One region of the Paenibacillus sp. FSL K6-2393 genome, then DNA from elsewhere that is predicted to be linked to it. Evidence: a T-box and tRNA genes for the amino acid it is inferred to sense, from the RefSeq annotation. Region 1 holds a T-box; the other regions hold tRNA genes.
What was found. A T-box is a leader RNA that pairs with one kind of tRNA and senses whether it is charged. The one in region 1 lies ahead of leuS (leucine--tRNA ligase), so its partner is inferred to be a tRNA-Leu.

Region 1 (4,208 bases):
GTATCAAAAGGGCAGATGCCTGCGCTCTGGCTGGCGAAATGCTCCTGGGCACAGGCAAGCTGCTCACCGAAGGAGGATACACCCCGCAAGAGCTTCAGGCTCGTGTCGCTGTACCTGGCGGTATTACCGCTCAGGCACTTGCACTGCTGAAGGTAAGTCTCGACGGCGTTTTCGACAGCCTGATCCACACGACACATGACAAATATGATGAAGATTTGTTAAAGCTGGATGAACTATTCCGAGCCGGTGAGATTAACCGGCAACAATATTAACGAGTTTGCCTGGAACGGCAATGACCTTACGAATGGTCTTGCCTTCCAGCGCCTGCTTAACAGGTGCCAGCTCCATCGTAAAGTCCTGCATACCCTGTGCATCCAGATCCTTCGCGATCGTAGCACGAGTTACGATTTTACCGTTTACCTGAACAACGATTTCTACTTCCGCATCCACTGTCATGGACTCATCATATTCAGGCCAAGCCACGTAAGAGATTCCACCTTCATGACCCAGACGGCTCCACAGTTCCTCTGCCATATGCGGTGCCAGTGGTGACAACAGTTGCACAAAGTTCTCCATCGCTTCGCGAGGCAGTGTATCTGCTTTGTATGCATCGTTGATGAAAATCATCAGCTGGCTGATGGATGTATTGAAGCGCAGGTGTTCCAGATCTTCCGTAACTTTTTTGATCGTTTTGTGAGCAGTCCGCTTGAACTCATCCGTTCCACCGTCCACCGTAATCTTGTCATTGATGGCTCCTGTGTCTTCGTTAATGAAAAGACGCCATACACGTGACAGGAAGCGGTGCATGCCTTCAACCCCGTTTGCATTCCACGGTTTTGTCGCTTCCAATGGTCCCATGAACATCTCGTACAGACGCAATGTATCTGCACCGAATTCATTGACGATTTCATCCGGGTTAATGACATTACCACGAGATTTACTCATTTTCTCATTATTGGTACCCAGGATCATACCTTGGTTAACCAGTTTGTGGAAAGGTTCTTTGGTCTCCACAACACCCAGATCATACAGCACTTTGTGCCAGAAACGAGCGTACAGCAAGTGAAGTACCGCGTGCTCTGCTCCGCCAATGTACAGATCAACTGGCAGCCATTGCTGCTGTTTCTCCTTGGAGATCAGTTCCTTGTCATTGTGCGGATCGATAAAACGCAGGTAATACCAGCAGCTACCTGCCCATTGTGGCATGGTGTTGGTCTCACGACGTGCCTTCATTCCCGTTTCCGGATCTACCGTATTCACCCACTCCGTAACATTCGCCAGTGGTGATTCTCCAGTACCCGAAGGTTTGATCTGGTCGATATCAGGCAGCAGCAGTGGAAGTTGATCCTCCGGTACGGTCTTCATCGTTCCGTCTTCCAGATGCAGAATCGGGATTGGCTCACCCCAGTAACGCTGACGGCTGAACAGCCAATCACGCAGACGATAGGTTACTTTCCCTTGTCCTTTACCGTTCTCTTCCAGCCAAGCAATCATCTTGGCAACCGCTTCTTCATTGTTCAGTCCGTTCAGGAAATCGGAATTCACATGCGCGCCATCACCCGAATATGCCTCTTGTGTAACGTCGCCACCTTGAATAACCTCAATGATATCCAGACCGAACTGCTTCGCAAATTCCCAGTCACGTGCATCATGACCCGGAACAGCCATAACCGCGCCTGTACCGTAACCTGCAAGAACGTAATCAGCAATCCAGATCGGCAGTTTTGCACCATTAACAGGGTTGATTGCATAAGCGCCAGTGAAAACACCTGTTTTGTCTTTGGCCAAATCCGTACGTTCCAGATCACTCTTACGAGAAGCCTGCTCCTGATAAGCCTGAATAGCTTCACGTTGGTCATCGGTTGTAATTGCTTCTACCAATTCATGTTCCGGAGCAAGTACTGCAAAGCTCGCACCAAACAATGTGTCCGCACGGGTAGTGAACACCTTAATGACTTCCTCGCGACCTTCAATGGCAAATACAACTTCTGCACCTGTCGATTTACCGATCCAGTTACGTTGCATATCCTTGATGCTTTCAGACCAATCCAGCTCTTCCAGGTCTTCCAACAGACGCTCTGCATACTCGGTAATTCTCAGGACCCACTGACGCATCGGTTTGCGTACAACCGGATGTCCACCACGTTCACTCTTGCCATCAATAACCTCTTCATTAGCAAGTACCGTTCCAAGGGCTTCACACCAGTTAACTGCAACTTCATCCACATAAGCGAGGCCCTTATTGTACAGCTGGATAAAGATCCATTGCGTCCATTTATAATATTCAGGGTCCGTTGTGCTGATCTCACGATCCCAGTCATAGGAGAAACCAAGCGATTTGATCTGGCGACGGAAATTGTCAATATTACGGAATGTAATATCTCGTGGATGTTCACCTGTATCCAGTGCATGCTGCTCAGCAGGCAGACCGAAAGCATCCCACCCCATTGGGTGCAATACGTTGTAACCGCGCATACGTTTGTAACGGGAAACGATATCCGTTGCCGTATATCCTTCCGGGTGACCTACGTGCAGACCTGAACCGGATGGATAAGGGAACATATCCAGTGCATAAAATTTCGGTTTAGCAGGGTCCTCACCCGTTTTAAACGTTTTATTTGCATCCCAGTATTGCTGCCAACTTTTTTCCATGACTTGTGGCTGATAGCCGTGTTTCGGCTGGTTATTCTCACTCATCTATTGTTCCTCCTTCAGGTTATTCGCTTTAGCTTTAATTGCAACAAAAAAACCTCAGCATCCCGTAGCGTTTGCAGCGCTAGGGACGAGAGGTTGAATTCCCGTGGTACCACCCTAGTTAGCGGACGAACGTGCTTCGTCATCCACTCCCTTTGGACCTGTAACGGCGGTTAACCGATGCGGATTTCCATTCCTGAACCCAAGCTTTATACAAGCAGGTTAAACAGAATGGTGTAATCACCGCATTTCTCCAAGGCGAGTTCGCAAATCACTGTCAACCGGCTTGCACCAACCGCCGGCTCTCTGTTATGTACAGGAATTACTACTGATCCTTATCATCGAAATATGTATACAATATCGGGACCATTATATAAAAAAGCAAGCCCAAAGTCAATATTACACGTTATAATCGCCATCTTGAAGTCTACGGTTTGTACCCTTCATAACGCTGGTTGCTGTTCAGGATAACCGAAAACGCTCAAGGCCTTCCTCCAGATTATGAATGGTCCAATTCACATGTTCCTGATTATCATATTGGCGATAAGCGCACTCTATGCGCAGCACCAGATCAAAGTACAAGTCATAGAGACTTCTTCTTTTCAATTCACTTTCAGTCGTAATCGCAAGCCCATACCCTTTCACAAAACCAGGCGTATAGTTAAAATGACTGAAATAATGCTCCATCAGAGGATCTGCCCACAGTGAACGTTCAAAATCAATAATCGCTGTGATTCGACCTTTATCTATTAACACATTGCCATCCCACAGATCCCAACTGACAAGCACAGGTTCTTTGACATCGTTCAATACATTGGATTTTTCTTCAATCAAACGTCTCAATTCAGGGTAATCGATCGAAAATGTAATTCCGGCTTCTTCACCATCGGTAAGAATGTCATCCATCAAATTCATAAATGCTTCTTTCCATGTGGAATAACGCTGTTTTTGCTCCGAGAAATATCCAAACTTCTCACCCTTGATTTCATTAATTCGACGATTGTACCGGCCCAGCTGGTGTTCAATGGCTTCCTGCTCTTCCGCAGAATATTGATCCTTAACCTGATTATAGGGTGTTCCAGACATATACTCCATGATAAAATAACGCGCTGAAGCAATGGTTAACGAATCATCATAAACCAGCACTTGGGGTACGGGAACATCCTGTAGCTCCGTGATGAGGCGTAGTGCCTCAACTTCGGCAATCATGAGATCCTGTTCACAGCGCATCAGATTTGTCGAAGCCGACGGTGCAATTTTGAGTACCACCCGCTGTGCGTCACTTAGGGTAATGAGATATGCATGATTGGCCCAGCCATCCACCATTTCCTTGTAGTCCTGTATACTTGCAGAGAAATGCTGCTTTATTATGGCATTCAACTGTTCTGACGAAAGTCTTGTTTTATATGTACTTTCCACTTCTACACCTCACATTGACATTTGATTTATTTCCTCAGAAAACGCTTTCTATCCGACTATTATCACCTCCTTTACTTTAACTGGCAATACTTTTT
Region 2 (4,208 bases), 3.3 Mb from region 1:
TCATCTCTCCGTATAGTTGTAGCTAGTCGGCGAGTGGAGAAAGGTTTCAGGAACGCTTGTCCAGGATATTCGAGTATTTGGGATATAACCGCCGGATGCATTCCGGACAGATGTCATGGGTGAATTCGGCGTGGGTATGCTTCTCCAGATAACTCTCAACGGAGTTCCAGTGTTCCCCTTCGTCCTTGATTTGTTTGCAGACGGCGCAAATAGGCAGCAGTCCGCGCAATGTGCGCACTTCAGACAATGCCTTCTTCAATTGGTGTTCTGTCTTTCTCTGTTCGGTAATATCCATGTGTGCAATCAAAGCGAGATCGGTATCCTGAATTGAATTTGCATAAGATAGAGGGGTGATTTCTACACGAAACCACCTCTTTTCGTTGTATACAGTATACACGCAGATGTCATATGTATGATTTCGATTAAAGGGTATTCCGCGTTCTTTCAAATTCTGTGCGACAAGTGCCATGTTAGCGTTCTTGCCTCGTTTTGCCCAGGCTTCCGTCAGATGCAGGTAATGTCTATGATTACTGTGTGTATCCGGGGATGGTGAGCATTGACCGAGTCCCTGTTGCCAGGCACGGTTACAACTTTGGATAATCCAATTGTGATCAACGATGATGAGCTGGTGACGTATGGACTGGAACGACAGCCTCTCCAGATCGGATGTAACATGTCTCATGGATGGGACCCTCCTTTGGCAGAAATCTTATCTCAGTTCATCTGGAATATCCAAAATATCAGCGACCAGGTGCCTGAATCGGGTTGCTTTGCGTGTGCCGTGAATAAGATTGGATAAACGATAGGGTGGGATGCCATGCTGTTCACAAAAGGTCTTCTGGTCCACTTGAAGTTCGGTTAGCCGTCGTTTGATGGCCCATCCGAACGGTGTAACTGGTTTTTTCTTGTTCAAAAGGGTTCACCCCTGGTTAGAATGTAGTATTCAGCCGCCCTTTCTTCATGTAAAATATATAGAAATGCGAGCTGTATGTTTCATTATATACGTAAATTCGTCATCTAACAATTAAAAAAGACGGAAAAAAGTGTATTTTGTGATGAAAAATGGCGTAAATACGTAAATAAAACAAATAAAATGACAAAAAACACGTCGGCAAGGAGGTTGCCGCGTGTTTTTTAGTTTGTCTGAATAAAGGGGAGCAGGTATGAGGAGGAAGAGGATTAGGCCCTGTAGGCATGAAGTCCAGCTCCAAGCATATGGAAACTGGGGAAAAATGATTTCATGGACATCGAGGTTGGCTGTGCCAGTCCATCCGCAGCCGAGGCGCTGACGGTCTTCCATTCATTCTCCAGATCTGTGGCCAGGCGGACCATCAGATCCTTGGTTGTATCGTTGTTCAGGGGAATGACTTTGGAGGCTTCGGTTATGCAGGCATTCATGGCTGAATGCAGGTAACCAAGGACCGCCTCCTCGACCGGGATGTCGAGGTGGTGGTTAATCCAGGCGTGAACAGTGGAGAGGCAGCCAACCGAATCGTATTTGGCAAAGATCTGTTCGAGCTGGCTGAATTCAATCCAGGGGTGCAGAGCGCGTGCAAGTCTGATCAATCGTTTACCCATGGCGGCAGCTTGTTCTCTGAGATCTCCAGGGGTTCGCTGAACATGGACGAGCTTGTCGATTAGAGCTATCCGCCATGTATCCTTGTGATCTGCTGCGGTATAGATGCCTTTGATGGCCATACCTTCTAGACGAACGATGCTCGGATGCAACTGACAACGCATGAATGATTCGAGATCTTCAGCATTACGAATGGTACCCTCCCTGATATGGATATCCATGCCGAAGGAATGGGTGAACCCTCCAACCTGAATAGAGGAATCAAGCAGTTTGACATAATCGAGCAGCTTATTCCCACGGTTCACAATCATTCGCCTCCTGTGTTCGTTAAATGTCACTTAAAGTGACATTTATATTCCTTTTTGTTTGCTTTATGTTTGAAAATCCGAATTATATGATAGTTATCATCCCATAAATGTCCGCTTTTTGTCAATAGTATCCGTGAAATTTAATGGATTAAATCTGTGATTCAAATATTCGTGTTATTTTATATAACATATAAGGTTAAATATCTGCGAAGTGCAGGGAGGACTAGATATAAATGAATCAATAAGATCAGCTCAATCCGGAAAGGAGGGGATCAAATCTAATGTATGCAGTTCATGGGTAAAGATGACGAGATTATGCGATTTTTGATGAAAATGCCTAGCTGAAAAAGAAGTATTAAAAAATACTTTACTTTTGGTTCTGAACCCGGTATAATCAATTCTGTTGCCGATTATTTACGACATGCGGTCGTGGTGGAATGGCAGACACGCTATCTTGAGGGGGTAGTGGGCGTATGCCCGTGGAGGTTCGAGTCCTCTCGACCGCATCATATGAACGATTAAAAAGAAGCTTTCCATTAATGGAAGGCTTCTTTTTTTGTCTTTTTGAACAGTTTGACATCAAAGTTGATAAAAAGGCCATCCATTACCGGGGCAATGCTGCTCTACCTTCCGGCTACGGGTGGCCAATGTATTATTTTTGCAGCAAGTTCTTGATATCTTCTTCAATCTTGTCCGGTGTTGTTTTGGGAGCATAACGTTTAATTACCTGTCCGTTCTGATCCACAAGGAATTTGGTGAAATTCCATTTGATTGCTTTGGAGCCGAGCAGGCCAGGAGCTTCTGTGCTAAGGTGCTGGAATAGAGGGTGAGCGCTTGAGCCGTTCACATCAATTTTCTCAAACATAGGGAAGCTCACGCCATAATTCATCTGACAGAACTCGGCGATATCGTCGGAAGATCCTTTTTCCTGGGCAAACTGGTTGCTTGGAAAACCAAGGACTTCAAATGGCGCATCCTTGAACTTGTCTTGCAATTCTTGCAGACCTTTGAATTGAGGTGTAAGGCCGCATGAGCTTGCCGTATTCACAATCAGTAACACTTTGTCACGGTAGTCGGACATTTCAACTTCTTGACCGCGAAGGGTATTCACTTTGTAATCGTAGACTGTCATCTAAATCGCCTCCATGATATCATCTGATACCTCTTATTATATTGGTTACAATTAAATAATGCAAAACTAATATGGTGTTAAATGAATCAAAAGAGGCAAGTTGTGCAGAATGCGTGAATGAAATGCGTAGTGATTTTCGTCAGAGTGAGAATTAGATAGATTTAAAGAGATGGATAGAGTATGACCTTGTTGTAAGCGCTATTATATGTGAGTATTGCCGAAAATCTGTCGATTCGGTGATCTGTGCGGACTTTACACCGACATGGCGCGGGTGTATGATTCATAACGTAATTTCAATTTAAACTAAACTGTACCTGAAAAACGAAACAAACGATAATATCGCTCGATCTTATTTTAAGATATACGAACGATGTTTTAATCGCTGAGTTTCCATTCATTGATGAGTGGGAAACGGGGGAACCAACAGAATGCGCTGTCCAGGACAGTAGGCATTCATGGGGTGAATTTTCCGGTGACAGCCGGAAATAGGGCGACTCTCGCGCCCGAATCCGTCAGCTAACCTCGTAAGCGTTAAAGGGAGAGGCAACAAGCCGTACGCTGGTTCATGGCGTTTTCGCCATGGGTTCTTTAAGAAGCGTTCGGGAGGCCTTGGTCCCCCACGCTTCTTTTTTGTTGTCTTTTCACGCCAAGGGAGGAACGAATGATGGATACTGAGATGATCTTAGTGACTGCTCCAAATGAAGCAGGACGCAAATTTATCAAATTGCTGATGTACAAAAAAATGCCGTTTGCCGTTCTAACCAACAGTGCAGGGGAAGAGCGCAGACTCCGTAGAATCGGAGTAGAACATGTCATTCGCATGAATACGGCTGCAGCTCAAAAATGGTTTTTGCCGCAGGGCAGCGTAGGCAACGTGTTTATTTTCGAGAACAGCCTGAATCTGACCTGTCGTTATTTACAGATCTGCCGTTCATGGACATCGAAATCCCTGTGCGTCATTACAGAGCAGAGTCATCCTAAGGGCATCTATCGGGGCATGGGCGCAGACCGGATTGTATATTCGCTCAATGGGGAAGTTGGCTTTCTCCTCAATGGGTAATGCCATAGCTTGTGATTGCTCAGGTGTAAGGTGCCTGTTATAATTGAATGTATCGATAAACGGAATTTGAGGAGACTCATGCATGATGGTGAGTCTTCTTTTTTATGGTTTTAAAGGTAGATCAAGACTTTT
Region 3 (4,208 bases), 180 kb from region 1:
GGCGAATGGCCGGAGGAGATACCTAATCCATTCGCAGGGACTACTAAGAGTGTAGACCATACCATTACGTTCCCTTCAGAGCGTTATCCCGAAACGGCCAACCATATTAAAGCAGCTATCAAGGCAGGGCATTCGGATGTTTGCACCATTGATCGTAATGGAGCGGAAGGCAATCGGGATTTATCCCTTAAAGGTGTTCCAGTCAAAAAAGGTAAGGATCGTGACGAGTGGCCCATGGCGATGTGCGCTGAGGGAGGAACAGGTGCAGATATCCAGTACATTACCCCGAAAGATAATCGTGGTGCAGGTTCATGGGTAGGGAATCAGTTAAGTACATATCCGGATGGAACACGAGTGAAGTTTGTAGTGAAGTAACAACAGGATATGGGTGGACAGAAACAAGGATAGAGTAAGGCTTTTGTTGTGAGGTCAGTGGCAGCGTGGTACAGGAAAAGTAGAAGAGAAAAACCAGACGTGCATGCGTCTGGTTTTTTGGTATAAAGTGCTGGCATAAATAGATCTAGTTAACGTATCTATACGGGAACTGGAGTTTCTAGGATTACAGAGCCGACTAAACGAGTTGCATTCCGCTTAAATGATGAGACCGGATGCTTAACAGACGCGTAACGTGTTCAACCTCATCAAACGGTATCCACAGACTGCCGTGAACCGTACGTAAGGAGAGAATGGATGTATCAGCGGTACGCTCGGGAAAACCGGTTACCGTCTGACCGCTTGTATTACGAACCATGATCTGTTGTTTGCGCCGGATGGCAATTTCTACCTCTTTTTTCATAAGTCATTGCTCCTGATTATGAGATGTTAAATCCATATGTCAATGTTTTCAATGGTTAATTTGTCTTCTTTATCTAGTCTATCAGAACTAGGTATAGATTTCCAGAAGAGAAATCAACATTCTTCTAGGTGATTTGTCTTAGCTGTGGACGATCCGTTTTTGAATGGGGATTACGGGGTTATATTAGGGTAAAAGGAGGGGAACGGAATGACACAATTGATTATTGGGCTGGCCAGTACCGAGAACGAGGCTATAATTATGCTGAATAAGGTCAAAGAGGAAGGTATTAAGGATAAATATTTGGGAGCGGTGGCGAAGGAGCAGCTTAATCTGGAGCTGGTGAGCGAGAAGACAGGTCTGCCCAAACCGTTGAAGGGTGCCGGAACAGATGGTGCCTTTGGCGCTCTGAAAGGCATATTGGCTGGGCTGGGGAGGCGAATGGATCAGACAATGTCGATCGGAAATGCAGTGCGTAGACTCGCTGGTAATGAGATTGGGAGTGAGACTGATGATTTGGTGCTTACACTGACTGAAGCGGGGATCTCGGAGGAGGATGCGCGGTATTACGAAGATTGGCTGTTAAAGGACCATATCTTGGTTATCGTGGAGTGCAGTGAGGAAGAAGCGGCTCGTGTTCGACCTATTTTACTTTTTTAGTTTAATTTAAGGCTGATTTTAGGTTTCTTTAATGTTGGGGAGGTATTCTTATCTCACACCTCCCTTAATATAGATTGGTTTACCGGAAGTCCGGGACCGCAACTCGGACTTTCTAGGCACTGTGAGCTTACGCTTGCAGTGCCTGTTTCATTTATATAAGTTGAACTAAAGATTATTTACACTGACACTCCGATGTCAGAATAACCTTCTAATCGCTGTTATCCCCAGATTTTTTCGATTCCCTTTTCTCAAGGGAAAATCCGGTGATAGCGTATGCTTCCGATGCAGCTTTCTTTCAGAAAGCTTTTAGGCGAGCGCTTCGCTTTTTCAGTTTTTTCTGTCCTCTCCGTTATCGTGTAAATCATTAGTTAAACTTATATAGTTAGATTATTTTTATAAAAGTGTTGCAAAGTTAATTAGTTCATGGTAAGATATTTCTTGTCGCCAAGAAATACATAATCCTGCCGGGGTGGCGGAATTGGCAGACGCACAGGACTTAAAATCCTGCGGTAGGTGACTACCGTACCGGTTCGATCCCGGTCCTCGGCATCTTAAAAAGAAAGATCGTATGACGCTTGTTAACCAAGCTGCATACGATCTTTTTTTGTTTTCTTTAATATGAATGTCACTTCATAGCTGACCACTTCACAGTGCAGTTCATAAACATAAACCCTGCATAATACATATCAGAAGGTACATTTACCTGACTTTTATGAAGAGACGGAACAATGGTGTATACTATCCGTAGGCATATATTACCTTTACCTTGCTGAACGATATAAGTTCAACTACACATTTACACGATACAGCGATCGGAAGGTTATTCTGTCATCGGAATGCTCGTGTAAATAACCATATGTGAACTTATATTGAGTCACAAAATCAATAAAACAATCTTATGGACGGAGGACTCAAGTTTATGTTGAAACAGCTTAAGCCATACAAGGTGTTACAGGAGCGCAGAATCGAAGAATTGAAATCGGATGCGTATCTGTTGGAGCACCAGAAATCCGGGGCCAAAATTGTACTTTTGTCCAATCAGGACGACAACAAAGTATTCAGTATCGGTTTCCGCACACCTCCGGAAGATGATACAGGGGTAGCCCATATCCTCGAACACTCCGTGCTCTGTGGGTCCAAGAAATTTCCGGCCAAGGATTCTTTTGTTGAGTTGCTGAAAGGTTCATTGAATACATTCCTTAACGCCATGACGTATCCCGATAAGACGATTTACCCGATTGCGAGTCGTAATGATCATGACTTCCATAACCTGATGGATATATATCTGGACGCGGTATTGAATACAAATATTTATGAGAATGAAAAGATTTTTTTGCAAGAAGGCTGGAACTACAACCTGACCTCTGCTGACGATGAGTTAACCTACAACGGAGTTGTATATAACGAGATGAAAGGTGCCTTTTCTTCACCAGAACGAATGGTGCGCAGAGAAGTGTTGAACTCCCTTTTCCCGGATACCACATACTCCTCTGAGTCTGGCGGGTTCCCGGAAGCTATCCTGGATCTAACGTATCAGGGGCTGCTGGATTTCCACACGAGATACTATCATCCTTCCAACAGTTACATCTATCTCTACGGCGATATGGATATGGAAGAGAAGCTGCAATGGCTCGATGAGAACTACCTGAGTGCATATGATCGAATCGAGATTGATTCGGCCATTCAACTTCAACCTGCCTTTGCAAAACGGGTAGACACAGTTAAGACTTACTCTGCGGGAAGTACGGAATCGGAAGTGGATAACAGCTTCTTGACCTACAATGCGGTGATTGGCACAAGTCTGGACAAGGAACTGAACATTTCGTTCCAAATTCTGTTATACGCCCTGCTGAACGCTCCGGGAGCGGTATTGAAACAGGCTTTGCTGGATAAAGGAATTGCGAAGGACGTCTACGGTTCGTATGATGACAGCCTGTATCAGCCCGTGTTCACGGTTGGACTGAAGAAGAGTAATCTGGCGAGCAAAGAGGATTTCCTGGGAACGGTCAAAGAAGTGCTTGAGCGTGTGGTAAAAGAAGGCTTTGATCCTAAAGCGCTCCTTGCAGGAATTAACTCCTATGAGTTCAATCACAGAGAAGCGGACTATGGCAGAATGCCGAAAGGCCTGATCTACGGATTCTCCTCCCTGCAAAGCTGGTTATACGATGAAGAAGCACCTTTCACTCATTTGGAAGCCAATGACGTATTTGCTGAGCTGCGGACAAAAATGAACGAAGGGTACTTCGAACAATTGATCGAGAAGTATTTATTGCAAAACACACATACTTCCTTTGTAGCTCTGACACCGGACAAAGGGCTGAACTCACGCAAAGAAGAAGCGTTGAAAGAACGTCTGAAAACTATTCAAGCCGGTCTTAGCAAGGAAGAAGTCCAGACGTTGATTCAGAAAACGGAGGCACTCGCCGAGTATCAGAATACACCTTCAACCAAAGAGCAGCAGCAGGTCATTCCGACGTTATCGATTGAAGATATTGAACCGAAGGCCTCTACGTTGCATCAAACGGTGAACCAAGTCGACGGCACAACCATTCTCCATCATAACCTCTACACCAACGGAATTGGTTATCTGAGACTGCTGTTTGATATCAAAGAAGTGCCACGTTATCTCCTGCCGTATGCAGGATTGCTTAAGAATGTGCTGGGTTATGTGGACACTCAAAACTACTCGTTCAATGAACTGTCCAATGAAATTCATATTCATTCAGGCGGTATTCATAGCGGGATTGGATCTTAT

Region 2: it encodes a tRNA-Leu, which carries the amino acid that the T-box ahead of leuS (leucine--tRNA ligase) is inferred to sense. The anticodon was not compared.
Region 3: it encodes a tRNA-Leu, which carries the amino acid that the T-box ahead of leuS (leucine--tRNA ligase) is inferred to sense. The anticodon was not compared.

The regions. Positions count from the first base shown of each region.
Region 1 is NZ_JBBOCU010000001.1:2,049,212-2,053,419, reverse strand. It holds gene comER (late competence protein ComER) at 1-272, shown strand, start outside; gene leuS (leucine--tRNA ligase) at 253-2,697, opposite strand; T-box leader at 2,776-3,045, opposite strand; gene MHI14_RS08975 (phosphotransferase family protein) at 3,157-4,113, opposite strand.
Region 2 is NZ_JBBOCU010000001.1:5,392,813-5,397,020, reverse strand. It holds gene urtE (urea ABC transporter ATP-binding subunit UrtE) at 1-16, shown strand, start outside; gene MHI14_RS24025 (hypothetical protein) at 47-682, opposite strand; gene MHI14_RS24020 (hypothetical protein) at 710-913, opposite strand; gene MHI14_RS24015 (urease accessory protein UreF) at 1,180-1,881, opposite strand; tRNA gene MHI14_RS24010 (tRNA-Leu) at 2,308-2,390, shown strand; gene MHI14_RS24005 (glutathione peroxidase) at 2,537-3,016, opposite strand; cyclic di-AMP (ydaO/yuaA leader) riboswitch at 3,387-3,562, shown strand; gene MHI14_RS24000 (hypothetical protein) at 3,681-4,076, shown strand.
Region 3 is NZ_JBBOCU010000001.1:2,226,284-2,230,491, forward strand. It holds gene MHI14_RS09755 (NucA/NucB deoxyribonuclease domain-containing protein) at 1-375, shown strand, start outside; gene MHI14_RS09760 (hypothetical protein) at 572-796, opposite strand; gene MHI14_RS09765 (hypothetical protein) at 1,004-1,453, shown strand; tRNA gene MHI14_RS09770 (tRNA-Leu) at 1,917-2,002, shown strand; gene MHI14_RS09775 (insulinase family protein) at 2,373-4,208, shown strand, end outside.